Regions from separate parts of the Paenibacillus sp. CAU 1782 genome, predicted to be linked through region 2. Evidence: predicted binding sites of a transcription regulator. Region 2 holds the regulator's gene; the other holds the start of a gene.

Region 1 (4,190 bases), 700 kb from region 2:
AGGTTTGGCAATTTACCAGTATATGAGTAATAACGATTCTTCCCCAAAAGCAGTGGAGGCAGCGGCTGATTTTAAGCCTAAGGCGGGGTATCAGGCGGCTGTCTTCAAACTGCCGAATTTGGAGGATGAAACGGTTGCGGTTGGCGAAGGCGGAGGGTTGGCTTTGGTCAATTTCTGGGCTTCCTGGTGCGGCCCATGCGAGCTGGAAGCTCCCGATTTGCAAAAGCTGCATGAAAATTATGGCAAGGTTATGACGCTATACGGCGTCAACTCCACCAATTACGACAAGGAGCGGGACGCGCGGAAATTTGTTCAGGACCATGGCTTTACGTTTCCGATTCTGATGGACCGCGAAGGCACGGTTACCGGCTTGTACAAGGTCAATACGTTTCCAACGAGCTTTCTGATTGATGCCGATGGCGTGATCAGGGAGCGCATAAACGGCGTGATTACTTATGGTGAATGGGAACGGCTAATCAACAAGTGGGTTAAAACAGGTTCTGAAAATAGTTAACCGGGTTGGACAATAAGCGGCGGCTCCAACATGTCGCTGCGTGAAAAAGCAATGATTCAATAAGGGAGGGGCAGGGTAAATTCCGCATCGGAATTCATCCTGCCCCTCTTTTGCATATGTGCTTAGTGGTTCACCAATCCCAGCCGTTCCGGCACGGGCGGTTTGCCGATTTCTACCCGGTCCATATGCAGCAAGGCATATCGAATGCTGTCCAGCAGCGCTTCCCAGCTTGCTTCAATGACGTTGCTGGATACGCCAACCGTGCTCCACGTGTTATCCAATCCCGTTGATTCGATCAACACGCGAACCTTGGCAGCTGTGGCATCCTTTTCGCTAATGACGCGGACTTTATAGTCGGACAAGTGAATGTCTTCAATTTGCGGATAAAACTGCACCAGCGCCTTCCTCAGTGCATTATCCAGCGCGTTGACCGGGCCGTTGCCTTCTGCGGCGGTATAAACCTGCTGGCCGCCAACGTTTAGTTTGACGATAGCTTCCGAAATCATATTGCCGTTGCTTTTTTCCACATGCATTTTGAATGATTCCACCGTAAAGATGCTGACGGTTTCCGTAAACGCGTCCCGAAGCAGCAGCTCGAGCGAAGCGTCGGCGCCTTCAAATTGATACCCTTGATGCTCAAGCCCTTTGATCCGGTCGATAATTTCTTTTGTTTTTTCATTATTGGCGTTGATATCCAGACCCATTTCAACCGCTTTGGAAATAATGTTGCTTTGTCCCGCCAGCTCCGAGACGAGAATCCGTTGTTTGTTTCCGACAAGCTCCGGTTGAATATGCTCATATGTCTTGGAGTCTTTCATAATAGCCGAAACATGGATCCCGCCTTTGTGAGCGAACGCGGCATTTCCGACAAACGCTTGACCAACCGGCATATGCACATTGGCGATTTCGCTGATGTATCGCGCGGTGCTGGTCAAAGCACGCAGTTTCTCCTCCGGCAGACAGTTATAGCCCAGCTTCAGCTGCAGGTTCGGAATAATGGAGCACAGGTTGGCATTGCCGCAGCGCTCGCCATAACCGTTGATCGTGCCTTGAACCTGGCGAGCCCCCGCCCCGATGGCAGCGAGCGAGTTGGCGACGGCCAATTCGCAGTCATTATGCGTGTGAATACCGATTGGCGCAGAGAGCTCTTGCGCTACGCGGCTTACGATTTCATGTATTTCGCCAGGCATTGTTCCGCCGTTGGTGTCGCATAGGACAAGCCAGTCCGCTCCGCCGTCCTGCGCTTTGCGCAGCGCGGCCAGCGCATATTCCGGGTTATTTTTGTACCCGTCAAAAAAATGCTCCGCATCGTACATCGCTTCCATGCCGGAGCGCTTCAGAAACGCAAAGGAATCGTAAATCATCGCCAGATTTTCCTCCAGCGAGGTTTGCAGGGCGGTATGCACATGGAAATCCCATGCTTTGCCGACGAGGGTTGCTGCCGGAACGCCGGATTCAACGATCCGCAGCAGGCTGGCGTCCTGCTCGGCGATGCTGTTTTTGCGGCGGGTGCTTCCGAAAGCGGTTAACTTGGAAGTAAGCCCCAGTGATTTTGCGCGTTGAAAAAACTCGATATCTTTGCTGTTGCTTCCGGGATTGCCGCCTTCAATATAATGAACGCCCAAAGCGTCAAGCTTCTGGGCAATTTTGAGCTTGTCGTCGGCGGACAGGCTGATGCCTTCGCCTTGCGTCCCGTCGCGAAGCGTCGTGTCAAAAATCGTAATGTTTCCATTCATTAGTTGTGGGGCCCCCTTCAATAAATCAGCGCAAACGCCTGCAGCATGAATAGTAGCGCAAAACCGGCATTCCGCAAGGTAATGACAGGCTGGTTTCGGCGTGGAACCGAACGGCGCCTGTATTCATAATTTTATTATTATACCATCCCAATGCGTCAAAGTAGAGAGGTAAAGTCATTTTTTTGAACGGATACGTAAAAATTAGGGTCGGGGTGTGGAAGCATTGACTTACAGTACGCTTATAGCTATGCTGATTTTATAAGGTTTAGAAACAAATGTTCGGGGAGTGCGGCGGGAAAATGGGAAATGTACAGGAGTATTATCCTTCAAAAGGAAGGGTTATCATTCATGTGGACATGAATGCCTTTTATTGCTCCGTCCACGAAGCGGAAGAACCTGAAGTCTACCTTAATAAGCCAACGGCCGTCTCCGGCAGCGTGGAACAGCGCAAAGGCATCATTGTCACTTGCTCCTATGCGGCCCGCGCCAAAGGGGTAAAAACCGGCATGACGGTCGCGCAGGGATTGAAGCGTTGCCCGGAGCTGATCCTGATCAAACCGGATTTTGAGCTTTACCGCAAATATTCCAGAGGATTTATGGCGATCGCCAGACAATATTCGCCTCTGGTTGAATCCATATCAATAGATGAATGCTATATCGACATCACCGGTTCCAAAATGTTCGGCACGCCGCTGGAGATCGCGGAGGCGCTGCAACTGAGAATCAAAAAGGAATGGCAGCTGCCTTGTTCCATTGGCCTTGCGCCTAACAAGCTACTGGCCAAGATGGCCTCCGACATGAAAAAGCCAAACGGCTTGACGATTCTTCGCATCCGGGATGTGCCCGGGCTACTTTGGCACAAGCCATGCGGCGATATGTACGGCATCGGGGGCAAGACGGCAGAAAAGCTGGCCAAGCTGGGCATTTCAACTATAGGCGAGCTGGCGGCCGCGGAAGAACCCAAGCTGATTAAACATTTTGGCGTAATGGGGGCCTGGATGAAATCGGCGGCGCACGGCATCGATCATTCCCCTGTTAATGGAAATCACGAGCCCAATAAGTCGATCGGCCATACGACGACGCTTCCCTATGATTTTACCGAAGCTGAAGATATATTCAGGGTGCTGCTCAATTTGAGCGATCAGACGGGGCGAAGATTGCGGCGGCAAAAAATGGTGGCATCCACGATTCAGATTACGATTCGCCGACCTGATATGACAACGATCACAAGATCCCATACGCTGCCTGTCCCGACGCAATCCTCCGAGGAAATCAATGCGGAGGCGCGCCGCCTTTTTATGAAGCATTGGACCATGGGAGAGCCGATTAGGCTGTTGGGCGTTGCTTTGCAAAATTTGTCGCCGCTCCAGGACGCCGCGCTTCAACTGGATCTATTTACCTATGAAGAACAGCCAAAGAAAGACGCGCTCATAAAAGCGATGGATAAGCTGAGGGACAAATACGGAGAAGACGCTGTTTTGACGGCGGGTATGCTGGGCGATGATCCCTCTGCCTTAATCAGGAATAAGCGAATTCGCGGAACCTCCTTGCAAAAGGATGATAGTTTGTTATATATTGATGATTGAAGCTTTCAGACAGGGGCATCGCCAAGGTAGGTGCTAGACGGATTTTTCCGTATTTCATAAGGAGGGAAACAACATGGCCAAGTTTACATGGGTAGAGAAAGATACCTGTATCGCTTGCGGCGCTTGCGGAGCAACAGCTCCAGACATTTACGATTACGATGACGAGGGATTGGCAGAAGTCATTTTCGACGGCGACAAAAACCGCGGCGTGACGGCAATTCCTGACGATATGTTTGATGATCTGCAAGATGCATGCGACGGCTGCCCGACAGATTCCATCAAAATCGCCGACGAGCCGTTTAACGCAGAAGGCTAATTGAGGGAGCTCGCTTAGTTAAAAAATGGCATACAGAA
Region 2 (4,190 bases):
CGGTTGACATCGCTGCAAGCCAGGCTTTTCATCAGCTGCCATGCAAAAAAGTTGGAGCAGCCAATGTAGCGAACTTTGCCCGACGTAACCAGATCATCCAAACTTCGCAGCGTCTCTTCGATCGGCGTCGCCTGATCCCAGGCATGAACCTGATAAAGATCGATATAATCCGTCTGAAGCCGCCTGAGGCTGGCATCGACCTCGTCCATGATGTGTTTGCGCGACAAACCAGCCCCGTTTACGTGAGGCGAGGTTACCATCCGAACCTTGGTAGCCAGCACTACCTCCGAACGCTTGCCTTGTATGGCCTTTCCGACAATTTCCTCCGAACGCCCGTTAACATAAACGTTTGCCGTATCCAGAAAATTGCCGCCCTTGTCCAGAAACCGGTGAATCATTTCTATAGAATCGCCTTCGCTGGTCGTATTGCCGAAAGTCATCGTTCCCAGACACAATTCGGATACTGCAAGCCCGCTTTTCCCTAGCAAATGGTAGTTCATCGGTTAAACCGCCCTCCAAACTTAATGCGTGATGTTGTTTTCTTCGTCTTCTACATATTTAATAGTGTCCAGCTGCTGCCTGAAATTCTGTTTGAAATTATTCAGGTATTGCTGGCGCAGCTCGTCACGCTCTTTTGTTTCTTCATCGCTTAGTCCTACCGTTTTGTTCTTGCGCGACAATTCATTAATTCTGGCAATCAACTTGTCAATATCCATTACTCTCTGCTCCCTCCGGTCATGCTGCAAAAATCACTTCTCCTTACTTTGACACTTCCAGCGCCTCATTGTCAAGGTATAAGCGACCTCTGCAAGCCTTTGAAAGCATACAAATAAAAAAGCAATAAGGCCTGCGTAACGCAACAGGCCTTATTGCTATCTATGACTAATGGGATATGAAGGAAGCGCGATGAGACAAAGTGATCCTTACTTATAATTCAGGAAGTATGAGCCTTTGGCCAGGCATGATGGCAGAGGTCTGCAAGCCGTTCCGTTCCTTAATCATGTGTACGACATACCGGATATCCTGACCCCCGTCGCTATGGCGACCGGCAATGCCCCAGAGAGTGTCGCCGCTGCCCACTGCAATTACAATTTCGTTACCGGAAGGTTCCGCAACCGTTTCCGGCAAAGCATTGGTCACGGCAATCAGAAAGCATGTGGACAACACCGCAAATAATACCGCGCTGACAATAGCTTTCAGCATGTGGCCTCTAATCCAATTGGCAACCTGCCGGAGACCGGAGATCTTCTCCTGTGTCTTTCCTATAGCGTTCATAACATGAATGGACTTGTAAGAGCTATTGCTTGAACTCATCATTAGCATATTCAGCACCCCAAACGTTTGTTCTGTTTTTAAGATAACACGAACAAATGTTTGCGGTCAATACAAAATGCGAACTTTTGTGCTTGAGAACTTATGTTTGTACGAACCTCGGTTCTGTGCTATAATTTGTCACAATAAGCATGAATGGAGATGATGGAAGTGTCGAAGATTTCCAAGCGACAAAATTCGATTCTTGATTTTATCAAGCAGGAAGTCAAGGATAAGGGTTATCCCCCGTCCGTACGAGAAATTGCCGAAGCTGTCGGATTGCTCTCCAGCTCCACGGTACACGGCCATCTGGACCGTTTGGAAAAGAAGGGTTTTATCCGCCGCGACCCCACGAAGCCTCGCGCGATCGAAATCCTTAACCAGGATCCCAATGACAACGTCATTCCGCTTCCCGTAGCGCAGGTGCCAATCGTGGGCAAAGTTACCGCAGGCCTGCCCATTACGGCGACGGAGAATATAGAGGATTATTTCCCGCTTCCTTCCCATTATGTAGGGGACAGCAACGTTTTTATTCTTAATGTTATTGGCGACAGCATGATTGAAGCCGGCATACATAACGGCGACTATGTGATTGTGCGACAGCAGCAAACGGCCAACAACGGCGAAATCGTGGTTGCGATGACGGAGGACGACGAGGCTACCGTCAAAACGTTCTACAAAGAGAGGGATCACATTCGCCTGCAGCCCGAGAATGCTTCCATGAAACCGATTCTGCTGCCTAATGTGACCATTCTGGGTAAAGTAATCGGATTGTTCCGCGACATTCACTGAAGTGCGACCAGCACCTCTCTCTGAATTCTTTTGGAGACGTTTAGCGGGGTGAGCAAGATGTTAACCTATTCTACAATATAAAGCGCAGGTTTCGGGATGCATTGCAGCATTTCCTTAGGACTTGCGCTTTTTGTCTACATAAGGAGGGCAATGATGATAGACCAACTGCCAGCAATTCTGGATCACAAAGTAAACCTGGACGAGATCCAGTCCGTTGCTTACGACTCGGAGACGATAAAGTCGGATAGCGGCGAAATCATTACGCAGCTTCGCTATTTTAGCATTGACACCACCTATGGTGAATACATAGAAATTCACTCCGATTCCGATGATGAGAAATATGCCTTGCTCTATGGGATGTTTTATTCCCAGTTGCCCGATCATGAGGAGTCGGAAAACGTCTCACTCGAGCTGTATCAAGCAAATAAATAAAGAAAAAGCAAAAACCATCTCGCAAGAGATGGTCCATCATTTGTGCGTATGAATGGCGGGGCCGCCCGTCCCTCCTGTTGTATTTCTTACCCTTCCCGTTTGGGCGCCCGCAGCTGTTCTCCCAGTTCCTCAATGTATTGAGTCATTTTATTGCTGATCTCCATCCGCAGCGCTTCCCGCGCAATGCCAAACCGCTCTTCGTATCCCCGGCACAAATAGCGGTGATACAGAATTCCGTCCCCGGTTTCATCCGTAAACACTTTAATGTTACGCCGTTTCAGAGATCGCTTCAGGTCATAATATTCATCCGTTGTACGCAACATAAATATTTCAAGACAACGAATGTTCAGGTCCTTGAGGGGAAGCCGCGACACGCGGATATGCTCCATCCCCTTCTGCAGCATTGCAATGATATGCGGAAACATAATGTAGTCGCGTATCATGGTCAATTCCTCTAATCCAGGACGGCCGCTAACGGGAATTTGGCCACGCTGGTCATGCTGCTCCTGATGTTCCGTCAAAAGCATCTTGGATTTCCATCTTTCGTTTCCGTCAAGCTTGCTCATTCAAAGCCCCCCGTTTTGTGCCGTCCGCCTCTGCTCGCAGCAGCAGAGCGAATGCGGTCCCGTAATGACTTCATTACGATGTCCTGCCACGATTGTTAACCGGCTCCATAAACAGAACATTTGTTCTCATTCTATATGATTCATCATTTCCTTGCAACCACTAAAATATCCCTACCCGGCCCAAAAAAAACAGGCCTGGATTTCTCCAACCTGTTCTTGGCATTATTTTGCTTAACGATGACGTTAAAGGGATAAACATACGTTGTCCCTTACTTCAGGACAATGATTCTCCTGATATTCATATGATCAAACAGGTCCTCCCACTCCAGCTCTTGCCCATACGGATCGCGGTAATACGGGGCAACGGCCGGCAAATACCCCATTAGCAAGCCCGTACCGCCGCATACCATCCCGCCGCCGTCTCCGCCCTTGAGCAAAAAGGAGGTTTCTCCCGAGATCAGCTCATATTGATAAGGATCGCCTGCAAAACAAAGCCCGAATCCGTTTGGCTTCTCAAGGTCATATCCTTTCTCCTTGCCGGCTGAGTCCGCCCCATCCTCGTCGCCGAAATATTTTACCCGCAGGCTGTAATCAAAGCTGTCTCCCCATGGAAACAGGGTGCGGCAGCCGCCGCCGTACAGGTATTCCCACTGATCCTCGTTAGGCAGCGAAAAACCTTCTGATGAAAGCTCTTCAACAAGCCCTCCATAAGTCAATTCTTCATCAAAAAGATAACATCTTACGGCGTCTTGTTCCCGAACAAATTTGAAGCTGTTGTAGCACGTATATTCGTTATAGCCGGAGGTTTTGAACTTTTCCAGCTCCTCGTGAAAATCCTCGTAGTCATAGGCTTCCTCATCCTGCTCGGCAACCTCGATCCAGCCAATTCCGCGCGCGTAACGTTCAACCAGCATCGGCGGAATGTCAGCCTTGCGGACCGGGGACATCATGCTTTTCAAAAAGGCGGTGCCATCCTCCACATCGTATTCATCCAACGTAGCCCGGAATTCCTCCTCCGTGTCTTCGTCCATTCCTTCTTGCCAGTCCTCCCAGCCAAGCGTCACCGCATCTCCCGGAACATAAACAAAC

The links. The regulator LexA, encoded in region 2, represses DNA repair genes until DNA is damaged. The targets are predictions, from matches to a motif close to CGAACATATGTTCG.
Region 1: a site for LexA is predicted at 2,519-2,532, ahead of ACX93W_RS00860 (DNA polymerase IV). Genes of this name have one in related genera too.

Annotation. Positions count from the first base shown of each region.
Region 1 covers NZ_JBTOLL010000001.1:177,825-182,014, forward strand. The annotation lists gene ACX93W_RS00850 (TlpA family protein disulfide reductase) at 1-514, shown strand, start outside; gene cimA (citramalate synthase) at 637-2,250, opposite strand; gene ACX93W_RS00860 (DNA polymerase IV) at 2,550-3,836, shown strand; gene ACX93W_RS00865 (ferredoxin) at 3,910-4,152, shown strand.
Region 2 covers NZ_JBTOLL010000001.1:880,820-885,009, forward strand. The annotation lists gene ACX93W_RS04295 (aldo/keto reductase) at 1-500, opposite strand, end outside; gene ACX93W_RS04300 (DUF896 domain-containing protein) at 522-716, opposite strand; gene ACX93W_RS04305 (LysM peptidoglycan-binding domain-containing protein) at 928-1,203, opposite strand; gene lexA (transcriptional repressor LexA) at 1,483-2,103, shown strand; gene ACX93W_RS04315 (hypothetical protein) at 2,254-2,535, shown strand; gene ACX93W_RS04320 (hypothetical protein) at 2,622-3,101, opposite strand; gene ACX93W_RS04325 (hypothetical protein) at 3,371-4,190, opposite strand, start outside.